2 regions of the Sphaerisporangium siamense genome follow, and region 1 is predicted to be linked to the other one. Evidence: predicted binding sites of a transcription regulator. Region 1 holds the regulator's gene; the other holds the start of a gene.

Region 1 (14,562 bases):
CCGGCGCCGTCGAAGAGATCATCCGCTGCGCCACCCCGGTGATCCAGTTCCGGCGCACGGTCACCCGCGACCACGAGATGAACGGCCAGAGGTACGTCAAGGGCGACAAGGTGCTGCTCTTCTACAACTCGGCCAACCGCGACGAGGCCGTGTTCGACGACCCGGACGTCTTCGACATCACCCGCAGCCCGAACCCCCACGTCGGGTTCGGCGGCCCGGGCCCGCACTACTGCCTCGGCGCCCACCTGGCGCGGCGGGAGGTCACGGTCATGTTCCGCGAGCTGTTCTCCCGCGCGCCCGGTGTCCACGCCATCGGCGAGCCCGACTACCTGCTCTCCAACTTCATCAACGGCATCAAGCACATGGGCTACCGCTTCGCCTGAGCCGCCCCGCCGTCAGGAGGTCGCCGCGGCCGGGCGGATCGAGGAGAACACCGTGTTGACGTCCGGCAGCAGTTCCTTCTTGCTCGCCGGCACCGCCATGTAGACGATCGCGGGAACGTCCGCGCCCGTGCTCGCCGCCGCGACCACCAGCGTGGTCTTGGTCCCGCCGGCCAGCACCTGGTAGGCGACCAGGCGCGCGGGCATGCCCCCGGCCGACACCCGCTGCTCGGCCGTCTTGACGACCTTGTTGCCCGCGGGGAAGAACTTGTTGCGCGCGGCGAACGCCACCGCGCTGATCACCGGGGTCAGCTCGGCGGGCTCGGAGGCGGAGTACTTGCCCGCCAGGCTCTTGGCCAGCGGGCCGGTCATGATCTGCGCGAACACCGGCGCGCCCGAGCCGTCGGTGCCGGCGGGCACGTACTGCCGCGTCGCGAACCCGTAGGTGGCGCGCACGTGCTCGGCGCGCGTGTCCAGTTGCCACGGCCCGCCGAGCCTGGGCACGGTCACGGCCCCCGCCCGGTCGGTGAGCGCGCCGATGCGCGGGGACGCCTCGCCGGAGTACTTCGGCAGCCTGCCGATGGACTGCGGCTTGGTGCTGGCCTGCGTGCCGGACGGCGAGGCCTTCGGCTTGCCCGTGCCCGCCTTGGCGGTCGGCTCCGCCGCTGCGGAGCCGGAGGAGGAGCTGAGCGGGCCGGCGAGGAACGCCCACAGCAGGGCCAGCACGAGCGCGACCGCCACGGAGGCCACGAGCGCGATCAGCCACACCTTCCTGCCGTCGCCGCCGTCGGCCTCCTCACCGATCGCCTCGTAGTTCTCGCCGAAGACGGTGTTCCACAGCTCCTGCTGGCGCTCGGGCGGCGGCGTCTTGGGGCCGCTGATCTGGCCGGCGGTGACGAACGGCTTGTCGGGATCCTCGGGGGAGAACGCCGGCCCCTGGTGACGCGGTGGCTGGTGTCCCGGCCGGTGCCCGCCGTCCGGGCCGCCGGGCCCGGGCCCGCCGGGACGCGTCGCCGGGCCGGGGACCCGCATGGTGGTCTCGGTGCCCGGCGGCACGTAGGGGCGCGCCTGGGGGCCGGTGTGCTGGGCGCCCATCTGCCGGGGGTCCATCTGCCGGGGGTCCATCTGCCGGGGGTCCATGTGCTGCGGGCCGGTCTGATGGGGGCCGGCCTGGTGGGGGCCCGTGGGCTGGGGGCCTGTGGGCTGGGGGCCTGTGGGGTGCGGACCGGTGGGCCGGGGCGCGTACGACTCCGGCGGGCGGGGCGGCTGCTGCGGGTGCGGCGCCGTCGCGGGGGCGCCGAACGAGCGCTGCTGCTCCCGGGCGGGCGGAGCGGGGGGCGGAGGCGGGGGAGGAGGCATTTCCGGCCACGCCGGGGGGCGCGTGGACTGGCTGGTCTGCTCAGGAGCCATCGCTGGCGAACCTCCCGACTTCATGCCCGGATTGGGGGTGCTGGGCATGATCTCATGGGGTGCGGGGGTGTCCGCAGGAGAATGCGAGAATGCCCGAGGCAGCCGCAGCCCTGTCGGATCGGTCGGCGGATCCTGCATCGGCAGGCCCTCTTGCGTGAATTGCGGGCCGCGTTCCCGGCCGATCGAGTTCGCCACGGCGAAAAGAGTAAACTAAAGGGACATATGAGGTCACAACGGATCTATCACCTTTAGGTACCTGTGTGAGATTCCGGAGCTTTCCTCTGGGGTGCCCCTGACCCACGCGGGGGCGGCCCGAACGCGAGGAAGGCGCATTGCCCGCTGCGCTACCCTTGAGCTATGCGTGGCAGGACCCTGCTTCTTGGCGGGCCGCGGCGACCGAGCTGAAGACCGGTCGGCGCGGCTGCCCCTCGTGGACACGAGGGGTTTCTTTATTGGTCCGGCCATCCACGCCGAGTCAACCGAGGGACATGGGCCGTGAGTGACGAGCAGTACGATCCGCAGGCGCTGCAGGTGAAGTGGCAGGCGCGCTGGGAAGAGCTGGACCCGTACCGGGCGGGCGAGGACGCCGCCGACGAGCGTCCGCGCAAATACCTGCTCGACATGTTCCCCTACCCCTCCGGCGACCTCCACATGGGGCACGGCGAGGTCTTCGCCATCGCCGACGTGCTGGCCCGCTACTGGTTCCAGCGCGGCTACAACGTCCTGCACCCCATCGGCTGGGACTCCTTCGGCCTGCCCGCGGAGAACGCGGCCATCAAGCGCGACGCCCACCCCGCCGAGTGGACGTACGCCAACATCGACACCCAGGCCAACTCCTTCAAGAGGTACGGCATCTCCTTCGACTGGTCGCGCCGCCTGCACACCAGCGACCCGGAGTACTACCGCTGGAACCAGTGGCTGTTCAACCGGTTCTACGAGCGTGGCCTGGCCTACCGCAAGGGCGGCCTGGTCAACTGGTGCCCCAAGGACCAGACGGTGCTGGCCAACGAGCAGGTCGTCGCCGGCCGCTGCGAACGCTGCGGCACCGAGGTCGTGCGGCGCGAGCTGACCCAGTGGTACTTCCGCATCACCGACTACGCCGACCGCCTGCTGGACGACATGGCCCAGCTGGAGGGTGGCTGGCCCGAGCGCGTGCTGACCATGCAGCGCAACTGGATCGGCCGCTCCGAGGGCGCCGACGTCCGCTTCGAGATCGAGGGCCGCGACGAGCCGGTCACCGTCTACACCACCCGCCCCGACACCCTGTACGGCGCCACGTTCTTCGTGGTCGCCGCGGACGCGGCGCTGGCCGAAGAGATCTGCGCGCCCGAGCAGCTGCCCGCGCTGCGCGCCTACCAGGCCGAGGTCGCCAAGCTGAGCGACATCGAGCGCCTGGCCACCGACAAGGAGAAGACCGGCGTCTTCCTCGGGCGCCACGCCGTCAACCCCGTCAACGGCGAGCGCATCCCGGTGTGGGCCGCCGACTACGTCCTGTCCGACTACGGCCACGGCGCGATCATGGCCGTGCCCGCCCACGACCAGCGCGACCTGGACTTCGCCCTGAAGTTCGGCCTGCCCGTGCGGGTCGTCGTCGAGACCGGCCTGCCCGACCCCGCCGAGACCGGCGCCGCCACCCCAGGCGAGGGCACCCTGGTCAACTCCGGGCCCCTGGACGGCCTGTCCAAGGTCGAGGCCATCGCCCGCATCGTCCAGATCCTCCAGGAACGCGGCACGGGCGCCGCCGCCGTCAACTTCCGGCTGCGCGACTGGCTGCTGTCGCGCCAGCGCTTCTGGGGCACGCCCATCCCGATCATCCACTGCCCCGACTGCGGCGAGGTCCCCGTCCCCGACGACCAGTTGCCGGTCACGCTGCCCGACCTGCGCGGCGAGGCCCTGGCGCCCAAGGGCGTCTCGCCGCTGGCCGGGGCCGCCGACTGGGTCGAGGTGGACTGCCCCAAGTGCGGCGGCCCCGCGCGGCGCGACACCGACACCATGGACACCTTCGTCGACTCCTCGTGGTACTTCCTGCGGTACTGCTCGCCCGGCTACGAGGACGGCCCCTTCGACGTCGAGCGCGTCCGGCGCTGGGGCCCGGTGGACCAGTACGTCGGCGGCGTGGAGCACGCCGTGCTCCACCTGCTGTACGCCCGGTTCTTCACCAAGGTCCTGCACGACATGGGCATGGTCGACTTCCCCGAGCCGTTCCTGCGCCTGCTCAACCAGGGGCAGGTCATCAACCAGGGCAAGGCGATGTCCAAGTCCCTGGGCAACGGCGTCGACCTGGGGGAGCAGATCGACGACTTCGGGGTGGACGCCGTCCGGCTGACCATGGTCTTCGCCGGCCCGCCCGAGGACGACATCGACTGGGCCGACGTCTCTCCGGCCGCGTCGCAGAAGTTCCTGGCCCGGGCGTTCCGCGTCGTGGCCGAGGCGGGCGCGGCCTCGGCGCCCGGCGCGGACCCCGCCTCCGGCGATCTGGAGCTGCGCAAGGTCACCCACCGGACGATCGACGAGGTCACCCGCCTGGTCGAGTCCTCCCGCTTCAACGTGGCCGTGGCCCGCATGATGGAACTGACCAGCGCGGCGCGCAGGGCCATCGACTCCGGCCCCGGCGCCGCCGACCCCGCCGTGCGCGAGGCCGCCGAGACGCTGGCCGTCATGCTGTCGCTGGTCGCCCCGTACGCCGCCGAGGAGGGCTGGGAGCGGCTCGGCCACGGCCCGACGATCGCGCGGGCGGGCTGGCCCGCCGCCGACCCGGCGCTGCTGGTCCAGGAGTCGGTCACCTGCGTCGTGCAGGTGGCGGGCAAGGTGCGCGACCGTCTGGAGGTCTCGCCGTCCATCTCGGAGTCCGCGCTGCAGGAGCTGGCCCTGGCCTCCGAGAAGGTGCGGCCGTACCTGTCGGGGACGCCGCGCAAGGTGATCGTGCGGGCGCCCAAGCTGGTCAACATCGTCCCCTGAGCCCCGCGGGGGCCTGCCGGACGGCATGCGAAACCGCCTGAACGTTCCCCGTGGGGACGCTCAGGCGGTTTCGTGGGCTTCGCCGCGCCCGGGCGGTGGGCGCCGGCGAGCGGCCGGATGCGGCGCCGCTCGCCCGGTCAGAGCTTGCGCAGGACCGCGGTCACCTTGCCGAGGACGGTGGCCTCGTCGCCGGGGATCGGGTCGTAGTTGGGGTTGTGCGGGACCAGCCAGACGTGGCCGTCCTTGCGCTTGAAGGTCTTCACGGTGGCCTCGCCGTCGATCATGGCCGCGACGATGTCGCCGTTGTCGGCCACCGGCTGCTGACGCACGACCACCCAGTCGCCGTCGGCGATGGCGGCGTCGATCATGGAGTCACCGGAGACCTGGAGCAGGAACAGCGTGCCCTCGCCCACGAGCTGCTTGGGCAGCGCGAAGACGTCCTCGACGCGCTCCTCGGCCAGGATGGGGCCACCGGCGGCGATGCGGCCCACCAGCGGCACGAACGCGGCCGTGGGGCGGGTCACCAAAGGCTCCTCCTCGCCGGGGCCGACCGGGTCGACCCAGAGCGCGGGCTCCCCGGGCAGGCGGACCTCCAGCGCGCGCGGACGGTGCGGGTCACGGCGCAGGTAGCCCTTGCGCTGCAGCGCGGTGAGCTGGTGGGAGACACTGGAGGTGCTGGTCAGCTGGACCGCCTCGCCGATCTCGCGCATCGACGGCGGATAGCCGCGCTGCTGCACCGAATCGCGGATCACCTCAAGGATCTTGCGCTGCCTCGGGGTGAGGCCCAGGGAGTCACGCCTGCGCACCGCGAGGTCGGTGACGACCGCGCCGCTCTCGTCTTGCTCGTTCATAGTCAACTCCTCCTCGCCGGGCACCCTCGGACGCGCCGCCACCTCAACGCCATGCCCGCCCGGCCGGCTGCCCGTCCGTGTTCCCGATGTCGCACACAGCGACAATAACGCCGTTCAAGATCGTCATCAAACAACTGTTCGAGATAATCCGAACGTGGTCGCCGGTCGGCGCATGACATCGTACGGGAGTTCGATCGATATCGTGTTCGACTTTCGCGATCTTACGCTGGTGAGGCGGGAAAGTCGATCACATGAGCGATCTCGGTCTGATGCGTCCCTTCTCGGGCGCTCCGGGGCCGGGCGCGGCGCCGGAGGCCCCGCACGGGCGCGACACGCCGGGGCGGGGGCCGTTCCCCCTGATCGGCGGGGGGTTCGCGATCCGGGGCCCCGCCGACTTGCGTTCATGGTGCGGCCCTCCTACGGTTGGACCACAACATCTAGTAGTTACACCGTTGTCGGTTGCCCATAGGTTGTGTTTCCGTGGGCGCACTGTGAGCACCCGCAGTGCGCGCGCATGCCTATTTCGGTTAATCCGGAATGGGCTCGCGAGCGTGGGGCGAATACGGAAACATGGGGCGGATTTTCCCCGGGATCGACCCTCCGGGGGGCCGCATTCACGGGGGTCCGGCCGGGTAACCGGTGGGGAATCGCGAGAAAAGGGAGGCGACACGTGCATTGCCCATTCTGTCGTCATCCAGACACCAGGGTGATCGACAGCCGGTCGACCGAGGACGGCGCGGCGATCAGGCGGCGCCGCACGTGCTCCCAATGCGGGCGCCGGTTCACCACCCAGGAGACGGTGTTGCTGATGGTGAGCAAACGCAGCGGCGTGACCGAGGCGTTCTCCCGGGACAAGGTCATCGCCGGGGTGCGCCGCGCCTGCCAGGGCCGTCCCGTCGGCGAGGACTCCCTCGCGCAGCTCGGGCAGCGCGTCGAGGAGAGCATCCGCGCGACGGGTTCGGCCGAGATCCCCTCCCACCAGGTCGGCCTGGCGATCCTCGGGCCGCTGCGCGAGCTCGACGAGGTCGCCTACCTGCGGTTCGCCTCCGTCTACCGCGGCTTCGAGACCCTCGCCGACTTCGAGGAAGAGATCGAGCAACTGCGCGCCTCGCGGGGCGCGGACCAAGACTGACCACTTCAGACACGACCAACACGCCCGGGGAGTCCGAAGGCCGTCGCACGCCGACGAACTCGCCGGGCGCCGGCGCCGGGGGATGTGCGCGGCGCGCGGATGTGTTCCGACATTAGGGCTCCACGGGGTCCCGGAAGGGGAAAGATCATGACGGAGACGGTGAGCGGTTCAGTGGGGCGCGGGGGCAAGCGGGCCTCCAAGGGCCTGAAGGTCAGGCGCATCCACACCACGCCCGGCGTGCACCCGTACGACCAGGTGCGCTGGGAGCGCCGTGACGTCGTCATGACCAACTGGCGGGACGGCTCGATCAACTTCGAGCAGCGGGACGTCGAGTTCCCCGACTTCTGGTCGGTCAACGCCGCCAACATCGTCACCACGAAGTACTTCCGCGGGGCCGTGGGCACCCCGCAGCGCGAGACCGGCCTGCGCCAGCTCGTCGACCGGGTCGTGGGCGTCTACACGCGCACCGGCCGCGAGAACGGCTACTTCGCCACCGAGGAGGACGCCGAGATCTTCGACCACGAGCTGAAGCACGCGCTGATCCACCAGATCTTCAGCTTCAACTCGCCGGTCTGGTTCAACGTCGGCACCGCCTCCCCGCAGCAGGTCTCGGCGTGCTTCATCCTCGCCGTGGACGACCAGATGGAGTCCATCCTGGAGTGGTACAAGGAGGAGGGCATCATCTTCAAGGGCGGGTCCGGGTCGGGGGTCAACCTCTCCCGCATCCGCTCCAGCAAGGAGCTCCTGTCCAGTGGAGGCACCGCCAGCGGCCCGGTGTCGTTCATGCGCGGCGCCGACGCCTCCGCGGGCACCATCAAGTCGGGCGGGGCCACCCGCCGGGCGGCCAAGATGGTCGTCCTCGACGTCGACCACCCCGACATCGAGGAGTTCATCGAGACCAAGGCCCGCGAAGAGGACAAGATCCGCGCCCTGCGCGACGCCGGCTTCGACATGGACCTCGGCGGCAAGGACATCGTGTCCGTCCAGTACCAGAACGCCAACAACTCCGTGCGCGTCTCCGACGAGTTCATGCGCGCCGTGGAGGGGGGCGAAAGCTTCGGGCTGCGCGCCCGGCTGAGCGGCGAGGTGATCGAGCGGGTCGACGCCAAGGCGCTGTTCCGCAAGATGGCCCAGGCTGCATGGGAGTGCGCCGACCCCGGCGTGCAGTACGACGACACCATCAACGACTGGCACACCTGCCCGGAGACCGGGCGCATCACCGCCTCCAACCCGTGCTCGGAGTACGTCCACCTGGACAACTCCTCCTGCAACCTGGCGAGCATCAACCTGCTCAAGTTCCTGCGCGAGGACGACACCTTCGACGTCGAGGGCTTCGTCAAGACGACCGAGCTGATCATCACCGCGATGGACATCTCGATCACCTTCGCCGACTTCCCCACCGACAAGATCGCCGAGACCACGCGCGCCTACCGCCAGCTCGGCATCGGCTACGCCAACCTCGGCGCCCTGCTGATGGCCACCGGCCACGCCTACGACTCCGAGGGCGGGCGCGCCGCCGCCGCGGCGATCACGAGCCTGATGACGGGCGCGTCCTACCGCCGCAGCGCCGAGCTCGCCGCGATCGTCGGCCCCTACGACGGCTACAAGCGCAACGCCGAGGCCCACAAGCGCGTCATGCGCAAGCACTCCGCCGCCAACGACGGCCTGCGCGGCATGGACACCCTGGACAAGCCGATCCTGGCCGAGGCCACCCGCCAGTGGCAGGAATGCCTGCGTCTCGGCGAGAAGAACGGCTACCGCAACGCCCAGGCCTCGCTGCTCGCGCCCACCGGCACCATCGGGCTCATGATGGACTGCGACACCACCGGCATCGAGCCCGACCTCGGCCTGGTCAAGTTCAAGAAGCTCGTCGGCGGCGGGTCGATGCAGATCGTCAACCAGACCATCCCCCGCGCGCTGCGCAAGCTCGGCTACCAGCCCGAGCAGGTCGAGGCCATCGTCGAGTACATCGCCGAGCACGGCCACGTGATGGACGCCCCCGGCCTGCGGGCCGAACACTACGAGGTGTTCGACTGCGCCATGGGCGAGCGCGCCATCGCGCCGATGGGCCACGTCCGCATGATGGCCGCCACCCAGCCGTTCCTGTCGGGCGCCATCTCCAAGACCGTGAACCTGCCCGAGTCGGCCACCGTCGAGGACATCGAGCAGGTCTACCTCGAAGGCTGGCGGCTCGGTCTGAAGGCCCTCGCGGTCTACCGCGACAACTGCAAGGTCGGCCAGCCGCTCTCGCTCGCCAAGAAGGGCGACGACGCCAAGAACGTCAAGGACGTCAAGGACGCGGCAGAGGCGAAGGCCGCCGAGCCCGTCGTCCAGGTCGTCGAGGTGCCGCGGCCGCAGCGCCGCCGCCTGCCGAACCAGCGTCCGAGCACCACGACCCGCTTCACGGTCGCCGGCGCCAAGGGGTACATGACCGCCTCGTCCTACCCCGACGACGGCCTCGGCGAGGTCTTCCTGAAGATGTCCAAGCAGGGGTCCACCCTCGCGGGGGTCATGGACGCGTTCTCGGTGGCGATCTCGGTGGGCCTGCAGCACGGCGTCCCGCTGGACACCTTCGTCAGCAAGTTCATCAACATGCGGTTCGAGCCGGCCGGCATGACCGACGACCCGGACGTCCGCATGGCCGCCTCGGTCGTCGACTACATCTTCCGCCGCCTGGCGCTCGACCACCTTCCGTACGCCGAGCGGGCGGCCCTCGGGGTCTTCTCGGCTGCCGAGCGCGCCGCCCAGCAGCGCGGGGAGGACCCGGGCGCGGTCCAGGAGGTCATCATCGACACGGCGGAGCTGGCGCAGTCGGCCCCCATCGAGGAGAAGCCGGCCGCGCCGGCCCCGGCCGCCGTGCCGACCGCGCGCGAAAACGGCGCGGCCCCGGCCCTGGAGAGCCACCAGGGCCGTACGGCGGACGCCCCGCTGTGCCTGACCTGCGGCACCAAGATGCGTCCCGCGGGAAGCTGCTACGTCTGCGAGGGCTGCGGCAGCACCAGCGGCTGCAGCTGAGCGCGGTGTCCCGGCTCCGGCCGGAAACCGGGTGGGGGCGGCGGGCCGAAGGTCCGCCGCCCCCGCGCGCTCCGCGACCGGTGAAGGGCGTTTTCCTGGGTAGTCCAGGCGTCATGTCACCTACGGTCGCGGTCATCGCTCACAAGAAGAAGACGCTCGGCGCCGGGCTGGACCGTCTGCGCGTGCTGATCAGCGAGCAGGACGTCGGCGAGTTGCTCTGGTACGAGGTGCCCAAGTCCAAGAAGGCGCCCAAGCGGGTCGCGAAGGCGCTGAAGAAGGGCGCCGATCTGGTGTTCGTCTGGGGCGGCGACGGCATGGTGCAGCGCTGTTCCGACGTGATGGCCGGCTCGGGGGTCCCGATGGCGATCCTCCCGGCCGGCACGGCGAACCTTTTCGCCCGGGACCTCGGCATTCCCATCGACCTTGAGGAGGCCGTGCGCCTCGGGTTCCAGGGCCGGCGCAGGAAGCTGGACCTGGGCAAGCTGAACGGCGAGCACTTCGCGGTCATGGCCGGCGCGGGCTTCGAGGCCGAGATGATCGCCGACGCCGACGGCGGCAGCAAGGGCCGGCTCGGGCGCCTGGCGTACGTGAGCGCCGCGGTGCGGCACGTCGGCGGGCCGCTGGTGCCGATGACGGTCAAGGTGGACGGCGTCACCTGGTTCGAGGGCAAGGGGAGCTGCCTGCTGCTCGGCAACATCGGCACGATCACCGGCGGCATCCGCGCCTTCGACGACGCCCGCCCCGACGACGGCTGGCTGGAGGTCGGCGTCTCCACGGCGCAGGGGCCCATCCAGTGGGCGCGCGTGCTGGGCCGCATGACCGCGGGGCGCAGCGACGAGTCGCCGTTCGTCCGGATCACCCGGGCCAGGGAGGTGACGGCCGAGTTCGGCGCGCCGCTCATGTACGAGCTGGACGGCGGTGACCGCGAGCCGGTCGACCGGCTGGAGGCGCGCGTCGTGCCCGGTGCGCTGACGGTCTGCGTCCCGGAGGCCGCGCGGTAGGCGTGCCTTCCGCCCTTCCCTGAGTGGCGCAGAAGGGGTGCGGCCGGCCGGTGTCCCGCCTGTCCGGCCGCAGCGGCCCGCGACGTCATTCGTGCAGAGGGAGCCGCCTGGTCAGCGCGGTGACGCGGCCACGCGGCCCGAACACCCCGACGGCGACGAACTCGACCTCGTCGCCGGGCGTGGCGGCCAGGTCGGCGAGATAGACGTCGTAGTCCCTGGCGCGCCGGGCCACCTCGTTGAAGCCGACGGTGATCAGCTCCTCGTCGGCCCCGGCCTTGGCGTGCAGGTCCGCGAGTTCGGCGGGCGTGGCCGTCAGGACGGGCACGGCGATCACTACACTGGGGCCGTCGCCGGGGGGGAGGTGAGGCCGGTGGGCCGCTGGGTCGAGGTCGCCGACCATGTCTGGGTGCGCCGTCACACCGAGCTGGACCTGTCGCTCGGCCTGGTCGCCGGCGAGCGCGCCTGCCTGGTGGTCGACACCGGCGCCGACGAACGGCAGGGCGCCGAGTTCGCGGCGGCCGTCCGCGAGCTGACCGGACTGCCGTGGTCGGTCGTGCTGACCCACGCCCACTTCGACCACGCCTTCGGCACGGCGGCGTTCGACGGAGCCACGGTGTGGGCGCACCCGGGCTGCCGGGCCGAGCTGGCCGGCGGAGCGCAAGACCAGCGGACGACCTGGGCGGCGTACTACCGCGCGCAGGGCGACCCCGAGGCCGCGGCCCGCGTCGAGACCGCGCGCATCGTGCCGCCGGACCAGCTCGTCGACGCCGCCGCCGAGATCGACCTCGGCGGCCGTGCCGTGCGGCTCCTGCACCCCGGCCCCGGCCACACCGGCCACGACCTGGTGGCGCACGTGCCGGACGCGGGCGTGCTCTTCGCCGGCGACCTCGTCGAGCAGGGCGCGCCGCCCTCGTTCGACGACTCCCACCCGGCGGCCTGGCCCGCCGCGGTGGACCGGCTGCTGGACCTCGGGGCACGCACGGTGGTGCCCGGGCACGGCGAGCCGGTGGACGCCGCGTTCGTGACCCGGCAGCGCGATGAGCTCGCCGAGATCGCGGACCTGTGCCGGGCCGTGGCCGCCGGCGAGATGACGGCGGACGTTGCGCTCGCGCGCTCGCCCTACCCCGCAGCGTTCACCTCCGAGGCGCTGCGCCGGGCCGCCACGTCCTCGTGACGGCCCCGGGCGCGCCGGGGCGGTCATCCGGGAGCCCGGGGCCCGGCCGGGCTACTCCTCGTCCGGGGCGTCCGGCCCGGCCGGAGACGGGGGAGCGAGGGCGGGGCCGCTGCCGAGCGCCCCGCCGATCGCGGCGATGTCCGGCGCGACCCGCACGCCCGAGCCGTCGCGGCGTCCGAGCTCGGACGGCAGCTCCACCGGCTTGCCCGTCGAGGACACGGCCTTGACCGGCGCGGGGCCCGCCCAGGCCAGCACCAGGACGTCCTCGCCCTTGAGGAAGCGCTGGGCGCGGACGCCGCCGGTGGCCCTGCCCTTGGGCGGGAAGTCGGCGTAGTCCGACACCTTGCCGCCGCCCATGCCGGTGCCGGGCAGCGCCGAGGCCGACCCGGCGATGGTGACCACGCGGGACTCGCGGGAGGGATCGACCACCCCGTACCAGATGACCTTGGCGCCGTCGGCGAGGCGGATGCCGGCCATGCCCCCGGCGGGCCGCCCCTGCGGGCGCACCGAGGACGCCGGGAAGCGCAGCACCTGGGCGTCGGAGGAGATGAACACCAGGTCATGGTCCTCGGAGGTGACCTCGACGGCGCCGACCACGCTGTCGCCGGGCTTGAGGCCGATGACCTCGAAGTCGTCGCGGTTCACGGGGTACTCGGGCACGACGCGCTTGACCATGCCGTGTGCGGTGCCGAGCGCCAGCCCGAGCCCTTGGGGGTCGAGGGAGCCGAGGCCCACGACGTGCTCGCCGGGGTTGAGCGTGACGTACTCGCTCACCGGATGGCCGCCGGACAGGGACGGGGGAGCGGCCGTGGACGGCAGCGCGGGCAGGTCGAGCACCGAGACGCGGATGGCGCGCCCGGCGGAGGTGATCACGCCGACCTCGCCTCTGACCGTCGAGCGCACGACCGCGACCAGCACATCGTGAGCCGAGCGTTCCTCGCCGGTGCCGAGCGGGACGGCGTCGCCGGTGCGGGCGAGCAGGCCGGTGGAGGACAGCAGCACCAGGCACGGGTCGTCGGCGACCTCCAGCGGCATGGCCGCCGCGGTCGCGACGCTCGCGCCGTCCTCCAGCAGGACGGTGCGGCGCGGGGCGCCGTAGGTCTTGGCGACGTCGGCCAGCTCGCCGGACACGACCCGGCGCAGCTTGTCCTCGGAGGACAGGATGGCGGCGAGCTCGGCGATCTCGTCGTTCAACGTCTGACGCTCGCGGTCCAGCTCCAGCTTGTCGTACCGGGTGAGGCGGCGCAGCGGGGTGTCGAGGATGTAGACGGCCTGGGTCTCGGACAGGTCGAAGATCTCCATGAGGCGGGCGCGCGCCTCAGCGGAGTCCTCGGAGGAGCGAATGACCTGGATGACCTCGTCGATGTTGAGCAGCGCGACGATGAGGCCGTCCACCAGGTGGAGGCGCTCCTCGCGCTTGCGCAGCCGGTGGGCGGACCTGCGGCGCACGACGTCGATGCGGTGGTCGACGTAGACCTGGAGCAGCTCGCGCAGGCCGAGCGTGCGGGGCTGGCCGTCGACCAGCGCCACGTTGTTGATGCCGAACGTCTCCTCCATGGGAGTCAGGCGGTAGAGCTCGGCGAGCACGGCCTCGGGGTGGAAGCCGTTCTTGACCTCGATGACCAGGCGCAGGCCCTTGTGCCGGTCGGTGAGGTCCTTCAGGTCGGAGATGCCGGACAACCTCTTGGAGGTCACCAGCTCCTTGATCTTGGTGATGACCCGCTCGGGCCCGACGTTGAAGGGCAGCTCGGTGACGACGATGCCCTTGCGCCGGGGGGTGACCTGCTCGACGGTGGCCTTGGCGCGCATGCGGAAGGTGCCGCGGCCGGTCTGGTAGGCGTCGCGGACGCCGGAGAGCCCGATGATCGTGCCGCCGGTCGGCAGGTCGGGCCCGGGGACGAAGCGCATCAGCTCGTCGAGCGTGGCGCCCGGGTTCTTGATCAGGTGGCGGGCGGCGGCGATGACCTCGACGAGGTTGTGCGGCGCCATGTTGGTCGCCATGCCGACCGCGATGCCGGAGGCGCCGTTCACCAGGAGGTTGGGGAAGGCGCTCGGCAGGACCGTCGGCTCGGTCTCCTGGCCGTCGTAGTTCGGCTTGAAGTCGACGGTGTCCTCGTCGATGGACTGCACCATCAGCATGGCCGCGGGGGCCAGGCGCGCCTCGGTGTACCGCATGGCGGCGGGGAGATCGTCGGGGGAGCCGAAGTTGCCGTGCCCGTCCACCAGCGGCAGCCGCATCGAGAACGGCTGGGCCATGCGCACCAGCGCGTCGTAGATGGCGCTGTCGCCGTGGGGGTGCAGCTTGCCCATCACGTCGCCGACGACGCGCGAGGACTTCACGTGCCCGCGCTCGGGCCGCAGGCCCATCTCGCTCATCGAGTAGAGGATGCGGCGTTGGACCGGCTTGAGGCCGTCACGGGCGTCGGGGAGCGCGCGCTGGTAGATCACCGAGTAGGCGTACTCGAGGTAGCTCGTGCGCATCTCGGTCGCCACGTCGATGTCGACGATGCGTTCCTCGAAGTCTTCCGGCGGGGGCGTGGTGGTGCGTCGGGCCATATCGAACATTGTGCCGAAGCTTGGAGGTGCTCCGCGACCCGAAGCGCTTTTGCGCCCGTACGACGGCAGGCGCGGCGGCGTCGGC
Region 2 (14,562 bases), 3.0 Mb from region 1:
TCCTCGACCGGGGCCGTGGGCGCGGTGAACACGCCGGCGCGCATCGCGCCGCGCTCGCGCAGGTGGCGGGTGAGCGCGCGGGTGCCGGGCATGGCGATGCCGACCACGCCCTGGCGGCGCAACTCGTCGTCCAGGGAGCGGCGCGAACGCCAGTTGGAGGCGACGCGCGCCGGCTCGCGCACGACGTACCCGGCCACCCAGACGCGCGAGGACTCCGGGTCCTCGTCGTTGACGCCGGTGTTGCCGATGTGCGGGGCGGTCATCGCCACGATCTGGCGGTGGTAGGACGGGTCGGTCAAGGTCTCCTGGTATCCGGTCATGCCCGTGGCGAAGACCATCTCGCCGAAGGTCTCCCCCTCGGCGCCGTAGGAGGTGCCATGGAAGGCGCGGCCGTCCTCCAGCACGAGGACCGCCGGGGTGGGGCGCGTCACCTGGTCTTCCCTTCTACGTGGACGGGACGGGTCACGGGGGTCGTCACGTCAGTTTCCCTTCGAGGACGGTGGGGCGGCCGCGCAGGAACGTCGCGACGACTGCGCCCGGCAGCGTCATGCCCACATAGGGCGTGTTACGGCTCTTGGAGGCGAAGGCGCCCGGGTCGACGTCCCGGCGCGCGGAGGGGTCCACCAAGGTGAGGTTGGCGGTGGCCCCCGCCTCCAGGGGCCCGCCGTGGCCGGACAGGCGGCCGATGCGGGCGGGGCGGGCGGACATGCGGTCGGCGACGCCGGCCCAGTCCAGCAGCCCGGTCTCGACCATCGCCTCCTGGACGACGGACAGGGCGGTCTCCAGACCGATCATGCCCATGGCCGCCGCCGGCCACTCGGTCTCCTTGTCCTCGACCGGGTGGGGGGCGTGGTCGGTGGCCACGCAGTCGATCGTGCCGTCGGCCAGCGCCAGCCGCAGCGCCCGGACGTCGGCCTCGGTGCGCAGCGGCGGGTTCACCTTGTAGATGGGGTTGTAGGGCCCGGCGGGCGAGGACTCGGCGCGCGCGTCGGTGAGCAGCAGGTGGTGCGGGGTCACCTCGGCGGTGACGTCCCAGCCCTTCGACTTGGCCCAGCGGATGATCTCGACGGAGCCGGCCGTGGAGACGTGGCAGACGTGCAGGCGGGAGCCGACGTGCGCGGCCAGCAGGCAGTCGCGCGCGATGATCGCCTCCTCGGCGACGGCGGGCCAGCCGGTCAGGCCGAGACGGCCCGACACCGCGCCCTCGTTCATCTGCGCGCCCTCGGTCAGGCGGGGCTCCTGCGCGTGCTGGGCCACCACGCCGTCGAACGCCTTGACGTACTCCAGGGCGCGCCGCATGAGCACCGCGTCCGAGACGCACACGCCGTCGTCGGAGAAGACCCGCACGCGGGCCGCGCTGTCGGCCATCGCGCCGAGCTCGGCGAGCTGGCGGCCCGCCAGGCCCGCGGTCACCGCGCCGACCGGCCGCACGTCGCAGTGGCCGGCCTCCTGGCCGAGCCGCCAGACCTGCTCCACCACGCCCGCGGTGTCGGCGACCGGCGAGGTGTTGGCCATCGCGTGCACGGCCGTGAACCCGCCGAGCGCGGCGGCCGCCGTGCCCGACTCGACGGTCTCGGCGTCCTCGCGGCCCGGCTCGCGCAGGTGGGTGTGCAGGTCCACCAGGCCGGGCAGCGCGACCAGCCCGTCGGCGTCGACGACCGTCGCGCCCGCCGCGTCCAGCCGGCCGGGCGCGCCGATCTCGGCGATCCGGCCGTCGTCGAGCAGCACGTCGCGCGGGTCGCCCCCGAGAACACGGGCGCCCCTGAGAAGGTAGGTCACTGGTTTCCCCCGATCGCGGGCTCGGAGCCGGACAGAAGCAGATACAGCACGGCCATGCGGACGGTCACGCCGTTGGTGACCTGCTCGACGATCGTGGAGCGCTCGCCGTCGGCGACCTCCGCGGCGATCTCCATGCCGCGGTTCATCGGGCCGGGGTGCATCACGATCGCCCCCACGGGCATGCGCGCCATGCGCTCGGGGTCCAGGCCGTAGCGGCGGCTGTACTCCCGGGCGGAGGGGAAGTAGGAGGCGTTCATGCGCTCGTGCTGGACGCGCAGCATCATCACCACGTCGGACTTGGGCAGCACCGCGTCGAAGTCGTAGGAGACCTCGCACGGCCAGTCGCCCATGGACACCGGCAGCAGCGTGGGCGGGGCCACGAGGGTGACCTCGGCGCCGAGGGTGTGCAGCAGGTGGACGTTGGAGCGCGCCACCCGGCTGTGCAGGACGTCCCCGACGATCGTGACCCGGCGGCCGTCCAGGTCGCCGAGGCGGCGGCGCATGGTGAACGCGTCGAGCAGCGCCTGCGTCGGGTGCTCATGGGTGCCGTCGCCGGCGTTGACCACGCTGCCGTCCACCCAGGTGGCCAGGCGGTGCGGCGCCCCGGAGGCGCCGTGCCGCACCACCACGGCGTCGGCGCCCATCGCCTGCAGGGTGAGGGCCGTGTCCTTCAGGCTCTCGCCCTTGGACACGCTGGACCCCTTGGCCGAGAAGTTGATGACGTCGGCGGACAGGCGCTTGGCGGCGGCCTCGAAGGAGATGCGGGTGCGCGTGGAGTCCTCGAAGAAGAGGTTCACCACCGTGCGCCCGCGCAGAGTGGGCAGCTTCTTGATCGAACGGCCCGAGACCTCGGCGAGTTCCTCGGCGGTGTCGAGGATGAGCAGGGCGTCCTCGCGCGACAGGTCGGTGGTGGACAGCAGATGGCGCTTCATCGCTGGCCTCCCCTCAGCAGGACGGCGTCCCGCTGGTCGGTCTCGGTGAGACACACCCGCACCGTCTCGGCGCGGGAGGTCGGGAGGTTCTTGCCGACGTAGTCGGCGCGGATGGGCAGCTCGCGGTGGCCGCGGTCGACCAGCACCGCCAGGCGGACCGCCCTCGGACGGCCGAGGTCGTTCAGCGCGTCGAGCGCCGCGCGCACGGTGCGGCCGGAGAACAGGACGTCGTCCACCAGGACGACGATGCGGCCGTCCACCCCCTCTTTGGGGAGGTCGGTGCGGCCGAGCGCCCGCGCGGGCCTGAGCCGCAGGTCGTCGCGGTACATGGTGACGTCGAGGGAGCCGAAGGCCACCGGGCGGCCCTCGACCTGCTCGATGCGGTCGGCGAGCCTGCGCGCCAGGAAGGTGCCGCGGGTGGGGATGCCGAGCAGGAGAAGGTTCTCGGGGCCCTTGGCCCGTTCGAGGATCTCGTGGGCGATGCGGGTGAGGGCCCGGTTGATGTCAGGGGCCTCCAGCACCGCGCGCTCGCCGTCGCGCGGGGAGGTCTCGTCGTGCGCCGGGGCCTGTGCCCGCGCGTCTTCCCCGCCGTCGTCGTACCCGGCGTCGTGGCCGTGGTCGCGAACTTCGGCGCGTACGTCGTCGTGCGCCTGATTCCGGGCGCCGTTCATGGAGGTCACCGCCTTTCCCGCCTCACAGGACGGGGTTAAAGGAACTGGTGCACTCACGTTAGCAGCCCGCCCGAGAACGCCCCGAACCGGTTCGCCCCACTCGACCTGGGCGGATACCCTTCCGCTGACCTGCGGGGGAACGGCCGCCGCTCCAGTCGCGCGGGCGGGCCGGGGCTCGGCCGCGGCGCACGGGGGTGCCTTATCGGACGGGACGCCGGGCGCGCGCGGACGTTCCGTGAACCCGTGGCCGACGGATACGGAAGGGACCGGAGCCACGTTCACGGCCGCGCAGATCAGCACCCGACCGGACAGGATTCGGCATCTTTTTTCCAATCAGCTTGACCAATCACGCCCACACCTTTACCGTCACTGTCCGTAACCACACCTCGCGACGTACTCGGGTAAACCGCGACGCTCCGGTCACCGATGGTGCCTGTCCCGGGTCCCAGACCCGAGCGCCGCCACAACCGTCGCGAGGCGCACAATAAGTGAGAACGTTCATAGAAAGCCGGGGGCCTAACAATGCCGTCTGACTACGCCAAGTCGCTGGGCGCGCGACTCCGCGCCATCCGCACCCAGCAGGGGCTATCACTGCACGGGGTCGAAGAGAAGTCGCGCGGCAGGTGGAAAGCCGTCGTCGTCGGCTCTTACGAGCGCGGCGACCGCGCCGTGACCGTGCAGAAGCTCGCCGAGCTCGCTGATTTCTACGGTGTGCCCGTCTCCGAGCTGCTGCCCGGAGGGTCCGCGCCCGCTCCTCTTGGCCCTACGCCCAAACTGGTGATCGACCTGGAGCGCCTCGCCCAGTTGCCCAAGGAGAAGGCCGGGGCCCTCGCCCGTTACGCGGCCACGATCCAGAGCCAGCGTGGCGACTACAACGGCAAGGTGCTGTCGATCCGCCAGGAAGATCTGCGCTCGCTCGCGGTCATCTACGACAAGTCCCCGAACGAGCTGACCGAAGAGCTCATCACCTGGGGCGTGCTGGACGCGGAGGCGCGCCGCGCGGTCGAATCGTTCTGACGACCGTTCTTCCCCGGGACCGTACGGTCGCCACGCCGTACGGTCACCGCCCTGAGCAGTCCGGTCACGCCCCTGAACGGGCCCGTCCGGTCATGGCCCCCTGAGCGCCCTGCCCGACCCCCCGAGCCCTCCCAGGACCACGCCCGCCTGAGCATCCCAGCCGTTCTCAGGACCGCGCCGGCCCGCGGAGCGATGACGACCCGGGGACCACGACGGCCGTCAGGCCCGTCGGCTTCCCGGCCGGTCGCGCCGGTGGCACGGGACTCTGCCCTCACGGCGTCGGCGACCCGAACGAAACACGCACCGTCGTGTGCGGCGAGGATCCCGGGGCGATCCCTCCCGCACACGACGCTCCGCGCACTCACCGCGTCGGCACGCCTGTGAGCCCGGCGACCCGGGGACGGATGGTGATAAGGCCCGCAGGCCACGCATCGGCCGGGCGAGTCGCCAGAACGCCGCACATCGGCCCGGCAGAGCCGGTGGATCGCACATAGGCCAGGTAAGGCCGACGGATCGGGCATCGGCCGGGTGAAACCGGTAAATCGCGCATCAGCCGGTTGAGCAGCCATAAGATGGCGCATCGGCCAGGTAGAGCGGGTGCGACACGCGTCGGCTCGGTGGCGCGCCGGTGCGTCTCGCCTGGGCAGGTTGGATCGACCACCCGGCGGGATCGTGGCACACGGCAGGGTGGGATCGGCGACCCGGGGGCGGGTGTGGGCCGACGGCGCGATGAGGGCGCTGGGCGGGGTGGGTCAGCCGGCCATCGGGGTGTTCACCGGGATGGTGGCCTGGCCGGGGACGCCGAGGATGTCCTCGACGACGGCCACGAAGGTGCGGGCCTCGGCGAGCAACTCGTCGGACTCCGGGGCCGACACCACGCGCACCATGCCGGCCTCGGCCATGGCCCGCTTGCGCGCCGTCTCGGCGAAGTAGGCCGCCCACTGCGCCAGCTTGGGCTCGGCCTCCGGTAACAACTCCCACGCGCTGCGCAACCGGCGTCTTCGCCCGTCCATGGGCCGCGGGAGCGCCGCGAGGATCGCGGCCGCCGCGCGCAGCGCCGCGAGGTGGGCCGAGACGTACCCCTCGGCGGGGGTGCGGGACGCCGCCGAGTCGGCCAGGCACGCGTGCGCGTCGGCGAGGTGCGCGCGCACCGTCTGGGAGACCCGGGGACCTTCTCCGGACTGTCGAGTCATGCCAACCCTCCTTGGGTCATGGCCTCGGCGGTGACCGCCGGTGATAACACCGTCGCAGATGCCACCGACAATTCCGATGGTCTGCTGGTAGGGGTCACGTGGCAGGCTCGTCCCTCGCTCTCTCGGCCCGGCTCGCCGCCCGGGGCCGGACGAGGAGCTTCCCCTCTCCCCGTCCGGCCGTCGCGTCTCGCCGGCGGGGCCGCCGCCATGGACGGCGGCCCGCCGGAGGTGAGGGCAGGCCGCGAGTCCCGCCCCCACTGTGTCGAACATAAATTCGATGATGAGCGATGTCAAGCATCTCACGAACAAAGGTTCGATCATGGCGTCAACCTGCGCCCGAGCACGGGCCTCTGACACGAAACCGCACGTGACGGCGGGTGGCGCCCAGGGACGAGGGGCGGGAGAAGGGGCTGGATCCTGGGGCCGGACATGACGAAGGCCGCGGCGTCGTGACGCGCGCGGCCTTCGAACAGAGCAACCGGATCAGCGCCGGAACTTGCCCCTCACGTGGACGGGCACCCCGGTGCCGAGCATCGAGGGCAGGGCCTGCGCGACGTGCATCGGCAGGCGCACGCACCCGTGGGAGGCGGGGTAGAGCGGCACCGAGAGCGCGCCGTGCAGCGCGATGCCGCCGTTGAAGAAGATCGGGTTGTAGAGCTGCCCGAGGTAGGACTTGTGCCAGCCCGAACGCCGCCACGTGGTCTTGTAGTCGCCGGTCGGGGTCCTGGCGTCGCCGCAGAACTTCTGCACCTTGCCCTGCCAGGTCGCCGTCTCGCAGTAGGGGATGCCGCTGCCCGAGGAGACGTGGGTGATCAACCGCACCTGACCGGACCGGTACAGGACGGCGATCTGCCGGGTGAGGTCGACCTCGACCCGGTCGGGCTTGCCCCGCGGCACGAGCACCCGCGGCGGCCTCGGGTCCTCCAGGGCCCGCCAGGTGCGCGAGGTGATCGTGCTCGTGGGCGTGATGCCCTGGACCTTCTGGAACGCCCAGACGGCGGACTGTGTGGTGCCTCCGTACCGTGCGTCGATCTTGCCGGGCGCGTAGCCGAGCTCCCGCAGGCGGCTCTGCAACTGCTTGACGGCGGCGCCCTTGGCGCCGATCTTCAGCCGGACGTTCGGCGCCGTGAACGGCGCGACCGCGACCTCCCGGCCGACCGGCGTCGCGTGGATCTCGACCGTCGCGCCCCGGGCGCCGGCTCCCCCTGCCGGCGCCGCGTAGTGGATTCCCGTCCCGAGGCCCGAGACGAGCACGGCTCCCGCGGTCAGCACCGCCGCGGCGGCGAGCCGCCTACCAACCCCCATGTCAAAACTCCCCTTCGGTAACGCCATGTACAGATCACGGACATTAGCGCAAGGATCAAGCTCACCCACCGTGAGTCACGGAGATGTAATCAATGGCTCAACCGGGTCAACATGCTTAGAGTGGTCCGGTGCCAGAAAAGTTGCATCCGAGCGTCCAGAAGGTGACCGTCGCTCTGCGCGAGGCCGGCGCGACCGGCGAGGTGGTCGTGCTGGAGGATGCCGCGCCCACGGCCGTGACCGCCGCCGCCCAGCTCGGCTGCGAGGTCGGGGCCATCGCCAACAGCCTGATCTTCGACGCCGACGGCGAGCCTCTGCTGGTGCTGACCAGCGGCGCGCACCGGGTGGACACGGGTTTGATCGCCCGGCTGGTGGGCGTGGCCAAGGTCAAGAGGGCCACGCCGGAGTTCGTGAAGGCGGCGACCGGGCAGACCATCGGCGGCGTGGCCCCGGTCGGGCACCCGGCGCCGATCCGCACGCTGGTGGACACCTGGCTCGGCAAGCACGAGGTGGTGTGGGCCGCGGCCGGTCACGCGCACACGGTCTTCCCGACCACGTTCGACGAGCTCGTGCGCATCACGGGCGGCAGCGCGGCCGACGTCGAGTAGGCGGGCCGGTCCCACATCGCCCTCGGCCGCCCGGTACGCCGGATTCCCTCGCCGCCCGGTACGCCGGGTTAACACCCTGAAGATCGCTCTGATCGGGTTCGGCCGTGCCTCCGCAGGGTGCTGCTAGTGTGCGACGAGTGATCGAACTGCGACGCGCCGGTGCCGCGGAGTTCACCGCCGAGCTGGACACGGTGATCCGGATCTACACGGCGGCGATGCGCCCTCCGCCCGAGCAGCTGGCGGGCCGGCAGGGCATCATGCGCAACCACGCCACCTTCCCGGACTTCACCTGCCTGTTCGCCGAGACCTACGACGGCGCGGTGGCCGGCTTCGGGTACGGCTTCCACGGCGCGCCGGGACAGTGGTGGCACGACGTCGTACGCCGGGGCCTGGAGGACCGCGAGGGCGCCGCCGTCGCGGCCGCGTGGTTCGAGGACGCCCTGGAGATCGCGGAGATCCACGTGCACCCCGGCTACCAGGGCAAGGGCATCGGGCGGCGGCTCGTGCGCGGCCTGTGCGAGGGCCGGCGCGAGCGCACCGCCGTGCTGTCCACCCACGACCGTCCGACGGCGGCGCGCCACCTGTACCGGACGCTGGGCTTCGTCGACCTGATGGAGATGTTCGTCTTCCCCGGCGGCTACGAGCACTACGCGATCGTGGGCAGCACGCTGCCGCTGCGCGCGGCGGACCCGGCCGCCGCGCGCCCCGGCCGGGGTTAGCCGGCCTTCGCGACGGCGGGCTCGGGGGACAGCGCCTGGTAGACCTCGCGGGTCGCACTGGACTTGTTGAAGGTGATGAAGTGGATGCCGGGCGCGCCCTCGTCGAGCAGGGTCTGGCACAGCTCGGCGGCGTGCTCGATGCCGACGCGGCGCACGTCGGCGGGGTCGCCGGCGACGGCCTCGAAGCGCGCGGCGACCTCGGGCGGGAACGGCGCGCCGGACAGCTTCTCCGACCTGGCGATGGTGCTCATCTGGGTGACGGGCATGATGCCCGGGATGATCGGCGTGTCGCAGCCGCGGGCCGCGACGCGGTCGCGCAGCCGCAGGTAGTCCTCGGCGCGGAAGAACATCTGGGTGATGGCGTAGTCGGCCCCGGCCCGGCACTTGCGCACGAAGTACTCGGTGTCGGACTCGATGGAGGGCGACCTCGGGTGGCGGTAGGGGAAGGCGGCCACGCCGACGCAGAAGTCCCCGGCCTGGCGGATCAGGCGCACCAGGTCCTCGGCGTACGCGACGCCCTCGGGGTGCTTGATCCACTCGGCCAGCGGGTCGGTGCCGGGCGGGTCGCCGCGGACGGCGAGGATGTTGCGCACGCCCGCCCCGGCGAACCTGCCGATCAGGTGGCGCAGCTCGCGCAGCGAGTGGTCGACGGCGGTGAAGTGGGCGACGGGCGTGAGCGTGGTCTCGTGCGCGATGCGCTCGACGGCGTCGACCGTGCGGTCCCTGCTGGACCCGCCCGCGCCGTAGGTGACGGACACGAAGGTCGGGCGCAGGGCCTCCAGCTCGCGGATCGCGCGCCAGAGCTGCCGCTCCCCCTCGTCGGTCTTGGGGGGCATGAACTCGAAAGAGAACGACCGGCCACCGGCGGCGAGCAGATCTCTGACGGTGGGCACGCGGTCAGGGCGGACGGAAGGACGACCCAGAGACATGGGTCCAAGGCTACAGGTCCGGCCCGGTGCGGACCCCGTGCGAACGTGCGGTTCCCGCAAGTGAGGGGCGGGTAATCAGTACGTCAGCAAGCGACCACTAATCTCGGAGCATGACCCCTTCCTTCCAGTGGGACTCCTTTCGCACCGAGGTGGACCGCAGGCTGCGGGCGTTCGTGGAGCGGCAGCGGCCTCTGGTCGGCGGCCCCGACCTCGCTCCCCTGCTGACCGCGGCGGAGGACTTCCTGGCCGGCGGCAAGCGGCTGCGTCCCGCGTTCTGTTACTGGGGGTGGCGCGGGGCGGGCGGAGAGGACGGCCCCGAGATCTGCGCCGCCGCCGCGTCGCTGGAGTTGCTCCAGGCCAGCGCCTTGATCCATGACGACGTGATGGATTCCAGCGACCTGCGCAGAGGCAGGCCCTCCGCGCACAAGCGGTTCGAGGCGATGCACGAGGAGGCCGGATGGCGCGGCTCCCCTGCCAGGTTCGGCGAGGGGGCCGCCGTCCTGCTCGGCAGCCTGCTGCTGGTCTGGTCGAGCGAGATGTGGCGGGCCAGCGGCCTGCCCGCCGAGGCACTGGCCGCCGCCGAGCCCGTTCACGACCTCATGCGGACCGAGCTGATGTGCGGTCAGTACCTGGACCTCCTCGAACAGGCGCACGGCGAGAGCACCTTCGAGAGCGCTTTGCGCGTGGCGCTGCACAAGAGCGGCAAGTACTCCGTCGAGCAGCCCCTGCGGCTCGGCCTGGTGCTCGCCGCCCGCCGGCAGGAGCCCTGGATCGACCGGCTGTGCGTGCAGTACGGGCACAAGGTCGGCATCGCCTTCCAGCTGCGCGACGACATCCTCGGCGTCTTCGGCAACCCGGCCGAGACCGGCAAGCCCGCGGGCGACGACCTGCGCGAGGGCAAGCGCACCATGCTGATCGCGCGCACCCTGTCGGCGGCCTCCGAGCGCCAGGCCGCCGACGTGCGGCGCCTGCTCGGCGACCCCGCCCTGGACCAGGAGGGCGTCGGGCGGCTGCGGGCGATCATCGAGGACACCGGGGCGCTCGCGGCCGGCGAGGAGATGATCAAGCGGTACCTCGACGACGCGCTGAGCTCGCTGGAGCGCGCGCCGATCACGCCCGAGGCGCGGCGGGCCCTGGAGGAGCTGGCCGTCGCCGCGACCGCGCGCCGGAGCTGACCCGGGGCCGCGGGCGTCAGGGCGCCCGCAGCCGCCGCGCGAACTCCGCCGCCGCCGCGCCGGGGTCCTCGGCCTCGGTGACGGCCCGCACGACCACCACCCGTGACACGCCGTAGGAGAGCACCTCGTCCAGCGTGTCCAGGCCGATGCCGCCGATGCCGAACCAGGGGCGTTCCGTGCCCAGCGAGGCCGCGTGCTTCAGCAGGCCGGGCCCGGGCGCGGGACGCCCGGGCTTGGTCGGCGTGGGCCACACCGGCCCGCAGCAGAAGTAGTCGACGCCCGGCTCGACGGCCGCCGCCGACGCCTCGGCGTCGCTGTGCGTGGAGCGCCCGATGACGACGTCCGGCCCGAGGATGGCGCGCGCCACGGGCACGGGCAGATCGTCCTGCCCGAGGTGGAGCACGTCGGGGCGGGCGGCGTAGGCGATGTCGGCGCGGTCGTTGACCGCCAGCAGGGCCCCGTGCCTGTCGCAGGCGTCGCGGAACACCTCCAGCAGCGCGAGTTCCTGCCGGGCCTCCAGGCCCTTCTCGCGGAGCTGGACGATGTCCACGCCGCCGGCGAGCACGGCGTCCAGGAAGTCCTCCAGGTCGCCCTGGCGCCGGCGGCCGTCGGTGCAGAGATAGAGCCGCGCGTCAGAAAGCGAGCGCTTGGGCACGCCGCTTCACCTCGGTGTGCCGGCCCGCGCGGATCGCCTCGACCGGCGCCCCCGGCAGGGAGTCGTCGGGCGTGAACAGCCAGCGCAGGGACTCGACGTCGTCGTATCCCGCGTCGGCGAGGACGGTGAGCGTGCCGGGGAGACCCTTCAGCACGTCGTCGCCGGCGATGAAGACCGCCGGCACCTCGGGCTCCGGGCCGCCCCTGCGGACGCCGAGGAGCTTCTTGTCCTTCAGGAGCTGCTTGGCGCGCCCGGAGCTGAGCCCCAGCCGGACGCCAACCTCCGAGAGGGGGAGCCATTCCCCTACGAGCTGGTCGGTTTCCCGGTCGATCTGTGCAACAGAAAGCGTCACGAGTCCACAATTACCACGTCACGGCTGGTCTGAAACACCCCCACAGGGGTCACAAGCAGTCGCGCAAGGGTATCGATGGGTCTTTCGCCCGATTCACATCGAGCCTTTGCCCCCCCTCGACGATCCGGCGGCCCTGCACCAGGTCACGCGGCAGGTCGACGGTGAATATCGCGGACAGGCGGTCGTCCTTGGTCAGCCAGAGGGCCGCCCATTTCGGCGCCGACGCGGGGTCGCCGCGCATGACCAGCCGGGCCCCGGCGTGGTGGCCGGCGTACTGGAGCATGTGACCGAATTGTTCTGACCAGAAATACGGCACGGGGTCGTAGACGGCGGTCTGGCCGAGCAGGGTGGCGACGGCGGTCTCCGGGGAGTGCAGCGCGGTGTCCCAGTGCTCGACCCGCAGGCGGCGGCCGAAGCGGCGCGACCACCAGTTGGCGCAGTCGCCGGCCGCGACGACGCCGTCCAAAGACGTGCGCAGGTGCTCGTCGACGAGGACGCCGTTGTCCAGCGCGACGCCCGACCCGGCGAGCCACCCGACGGCCGGGCGCACGCCGACGCCGGTCACCACCAGGTCCGCCGGGATCCAGGTGCCGTCCACCAGCGTGAGCCCGCCGGGGTCCACCGAGCCGACCATCACGCCGAGCCTGAGGGCGATGCCCGCCTCGGCGTACCAGGCCGCGGTGTGGCCGCCGACCTCGGTGCCGAGGGCCACGGCGAGCGGCGAGGCGGCGGCCTCGACGACGGTCACCTCACAGCCGGCGCGGCGCGCGGCGGTGGCGACCTCGGCGCCGATCCAGCCCGCCCCGACGACCACGACCCGGGCTCCGGGGAGCAGGCGGGCGCGCAGGTCCAGCGCGTCGTCGATGGTGCGCAAGGTGTGCTGGGGCCCGTCCCCCCTCAGCCGTATCGGGGCGGCGCCGGTGGCGATGACCAGCCCGTCGAACTCCAGCTCGCCCTCGGTCGTCTCGACGACGCCCGGGCGCAGGCCCTTGGCGGCCACATTGGTGCGCAGGTCGATGTCCAGGGCCCCGAGGTCGGAGTCCACCACGGTCGAGTCCAGGCCCCCGGCGAGCACGGCCTTGGACAACGGCGGCCGATCGTAGGGACGGTGACCCTCGTCGCCCACCAGTGTGACGCGCCCGTGGTACCCGCGCGCCCGCAGCGCTTCGACACTCCGCACGCCGGCCAGCCCGGCGCCCACTACCACGACATGATTCACAACCCGACAGTAAGCGGCCAGCCGGGTCACTCGCCAACGGCGATTTGGTAACGAATCGGCTCACTACTCCACACGGTAAGTGATGAGAACACTCAAGCCGGTGCGCACGGCGTACCCCGGCAGGAATAGGCTTGGGGCGTCAGACGCGCGGGAGTCCGGCGAGACCGGGCTGAGAGGAGGGCTGGCGGCCCTCGACCGCAAAGACCTGATCCGGATCATGCCGGCGAAGGGAGCGAGCATGGATGTGGTCGTCGTCGGCGGCGGCGTGGCCGGCCTCTCGGTGGCCTGGCGCGCCGCGCAGGCCGGTCACGCGGTCACCGTCGCCGACCCCTCCCCCGGCTCGGGGGCCACGCACGCCGCCGCGGGCATGCTCGCCCCGGTCAGCGAGGTCTCCTACACCGAAGAGCCCCTGCTGCGGCTCGGCCTCGCCTCCCTGGAGCTGTGGCCCTCCTTCGCCGCCGAGCTGGCCCGCGAGTCCGGCGTGGACGTCGACCACCGCGCCGAGGGCACCCTGGACGTCGCGTTCGGCGCCGACGACCTGACCGCCCTGGACGAGACGGCCGCGTTCATGGAGGGGCTCGGGCTGCGCGTCGAGCGCCTGACCGGGCGCGAGTGCCGCCGGGCCGAGCCGATGCTCGCCCCGGCCGTGCGCGGCGGCCTGCTGGCCTCCGGCGACGCGTGGGTGGACCCGCGCCGGGTCACCGCCGCCCTGCTCGCCGCGCTGGCGCGCCGCGGCGCGGCCGTGGTCGCCGAGCACGTCGCCGGCCTGGCGGTCGAGGGGGGCGCCGCGCGCGGGGTGCGCCTGCGCGGGGGACGGGTGATCGCCGCCGACCGTGTCGTGCTGGCCGCCGGGGCGTGGTCGGGCTCGCTGGAAGGGCTGCCGCCCGGCGTCCTGCCGCCCGTGCGCCCGGTGAAGGGGCAGATCATGCGCCTGCACGGCGCCCCCGGGTTCCTGCGGCGCTGTGTGCGCGGCGTGGTCCACGGGTCCAGCGCCTACCTGGTGCCGCGCGGCGACGGCGAGATCGTGCTCGGCGCCACCCAGGAGGAGATGGGCTTCGACACCCGCGTGACCGCCGGCGGCCTGTGGGAGCTGCTGCGCGACGCGCGCGAGCTGGTCCCCGGCGTGACCGAGCTGGAGGTCGCCGACGTGTGCGCGGGCCTGCGCCCCGGCACGCCCGACAATCTGCCCGTGCTCGGGCCCGCGGCGATGGAGGGCCTGCTGCTCGCCACCGGACACCACCGCGGCGGCGTCCTGCTCGCCCCGCTGACCGCCGCCATGCTCATGGCCGAGCTGGACGGCGGCCCCGGCCCCTACGCGCGGGAGGCGGAGGTCTGCTCGCCGCTGCGCTTCGGCGGCGACGTGACCCACGCCGCCTTCGCCGCCGCCCGCCATCGATGACGCGGCCCACCTTCGACGACAAGGAGGATCGGGGCGCCCCCGGCCCCCGTGAACGACCATGAACGTGACGATCAACGGCAACCCCTGCGAGCTGCCCGACGGCGCCACCGTCGCCCAGGCCGTCCAGGCGCTCACCTCGGCCTCGTCCGGGGTGGCGGTGGCGGTGAACGACGAGGTGGTGCGGCGCGGCGCCTGGCCGTCCACCACGCTCGGCGAGAACGACCGGGTCGAGGTCCTCACGGCGGTGCAGGGTGGCTGAGATGACGACCACGACGGGCACCACGACCGGCGCCGACGCCCTCGCGGACGACGTGCTGGAGCTCGGCGGCGAGAAGTTCTCCTCCCGCCTCATCATGGGGACCGGCGGCGCCCCCTCGCTGGAGGTGCTGGACGAGGCGCTGGCGGCCTCCGGCACCGAGATGACCACCGTCGCCATGCGCCGGCTCGACCCGGCCGCCGCCGGCTCGGTGCTGGACGTGCTGCGCGCCCGGGGCGTGAAGGTGCTCCCCAACACGGCGGGCTGCTACACCGCCGGCGAGGCCGTGCTGACCGCGCGCCTGGCCCGCGAGGCCCTCGGCACCTCCTGGGTCAAGCTGGAGGTCATCAGCGACG

What was found. The regulator LexA, encoded in region 1, represses DNA repair genes until DNA is damaged. The targets are predictions, from matches to a motif close to TCGAACANNTGTTCGA.
Region 2: the regulator LexA is predicted to act here: its motif matches at 5,855-5,870, upstream of BJ982_RS31760 (SAV_6107 family HEPN domain-containing protein).

What each region holds. Positions count from the first base shown of each region.
Region 1 is NZ_JACHND010000001.1:3,991,600-4,006,161, forward strand. Features, by position in the region: gene BJ982_RS18245 (cytochrome P450) at 1-383, shown strand, start outside; gene BJ982_RS18250 (hypothetical protein) at 396-1,790, opposite strand; gene leuS (leucine--tRNA ligase) at 2,286-4,748, shown strand; gene lexA (transcriptional repressor LexA) at 4,886-5,599, opposite strand; gene nrdR (transcriptional regulator NrdR) at 6,270-6,731, shown strand; gene BJ982_RS18270 (vitamin B12-dependent ribonucleotide reductase) at 6,879-9,746, shown strand; gene BJ982_RS18275 (diacylglycerol/lipid kinase family protein) at 9,860-10,747, shown strand; gene BJ982_RS18280 (DUF2000 family protein) at 10,833-11,072, opposite strand; gene BJ982_RS18285 (MBL fold metallo-hydrolase) at 11,118-11,921, shown strand; gene BJ982_RS18290 (DNA gyrase/topoisomerase IV subunit A) at 11,973-14,477, opposite strand.
Region 2 is NZ_JACHND010000001.1:6,954,325-6,968,886, forward strand. Features, by position in the region: gene carA (glutamine-hydrolyzing carbamoyl-phosphate synthase small subunit) at 1-431, opposite strand, end outside; gene BJ982_RS31740 (dihydroorotase) at 475-1,779, opposite strand; gene BJ982_RS31745 (aspartate carbamoyltransferase catalytic subunit) at 1,776-2,711, opposite strand; gene pyrR (bifunctional pyr operon transcriptional regulator/uracil phosphoribosyltransferase PyrR) at 2,708-3,382, opposite strand; gene bldD (transcriptional regulator BldD) at 3,905-4,399, shown strand; gene BJ982_RS31760 (SAV_6107 family HEPN domain-containing protein) at 5,152-5,592, opposite strand; gene BJ982_RS31765 (L,D-transpeptidase family protein) at 6,076-6,897, opposite strand; gene BJ982_RS31770 (YbaK/EbsC family protein) at 7,026-7,502, shown strand; gene BJ982_RS31775 (GNAT family N-acetyltransferase) at 7,640-8,221, shown strand; gene metF (methylenetetrahydrofolate reductase [NAD(P)H]) at 8,218-9,150, opposite strand; gene BJ982_RS31785 (polyprenyl synthetase family protein) at 9,261-10,325, shown strand; gene thiE (thiamine phosphate synthase) at 10,342-10,980, opposite strand; gene BJ982_RS31795 (Rv2175c family DNA-binding protein) at 10,958-11,332, opposite strand; gene BJ982_RS31800 (NAD(P)/FAD-dependent oxidoreductase) at 11,382-12,551, opposite strand; TPP riboswitch at 12,689-12,800, shown strand; gene thiO (glycine oxidase ThiO) at 12,790-13,950, shown strand; gene thiS (sulfur carrier protein ThiS) at 14,009-14,209, shown strand; gene BJ982_RS31815 (thiazole synthase) at 14,211-14,562, shown strand, end outside.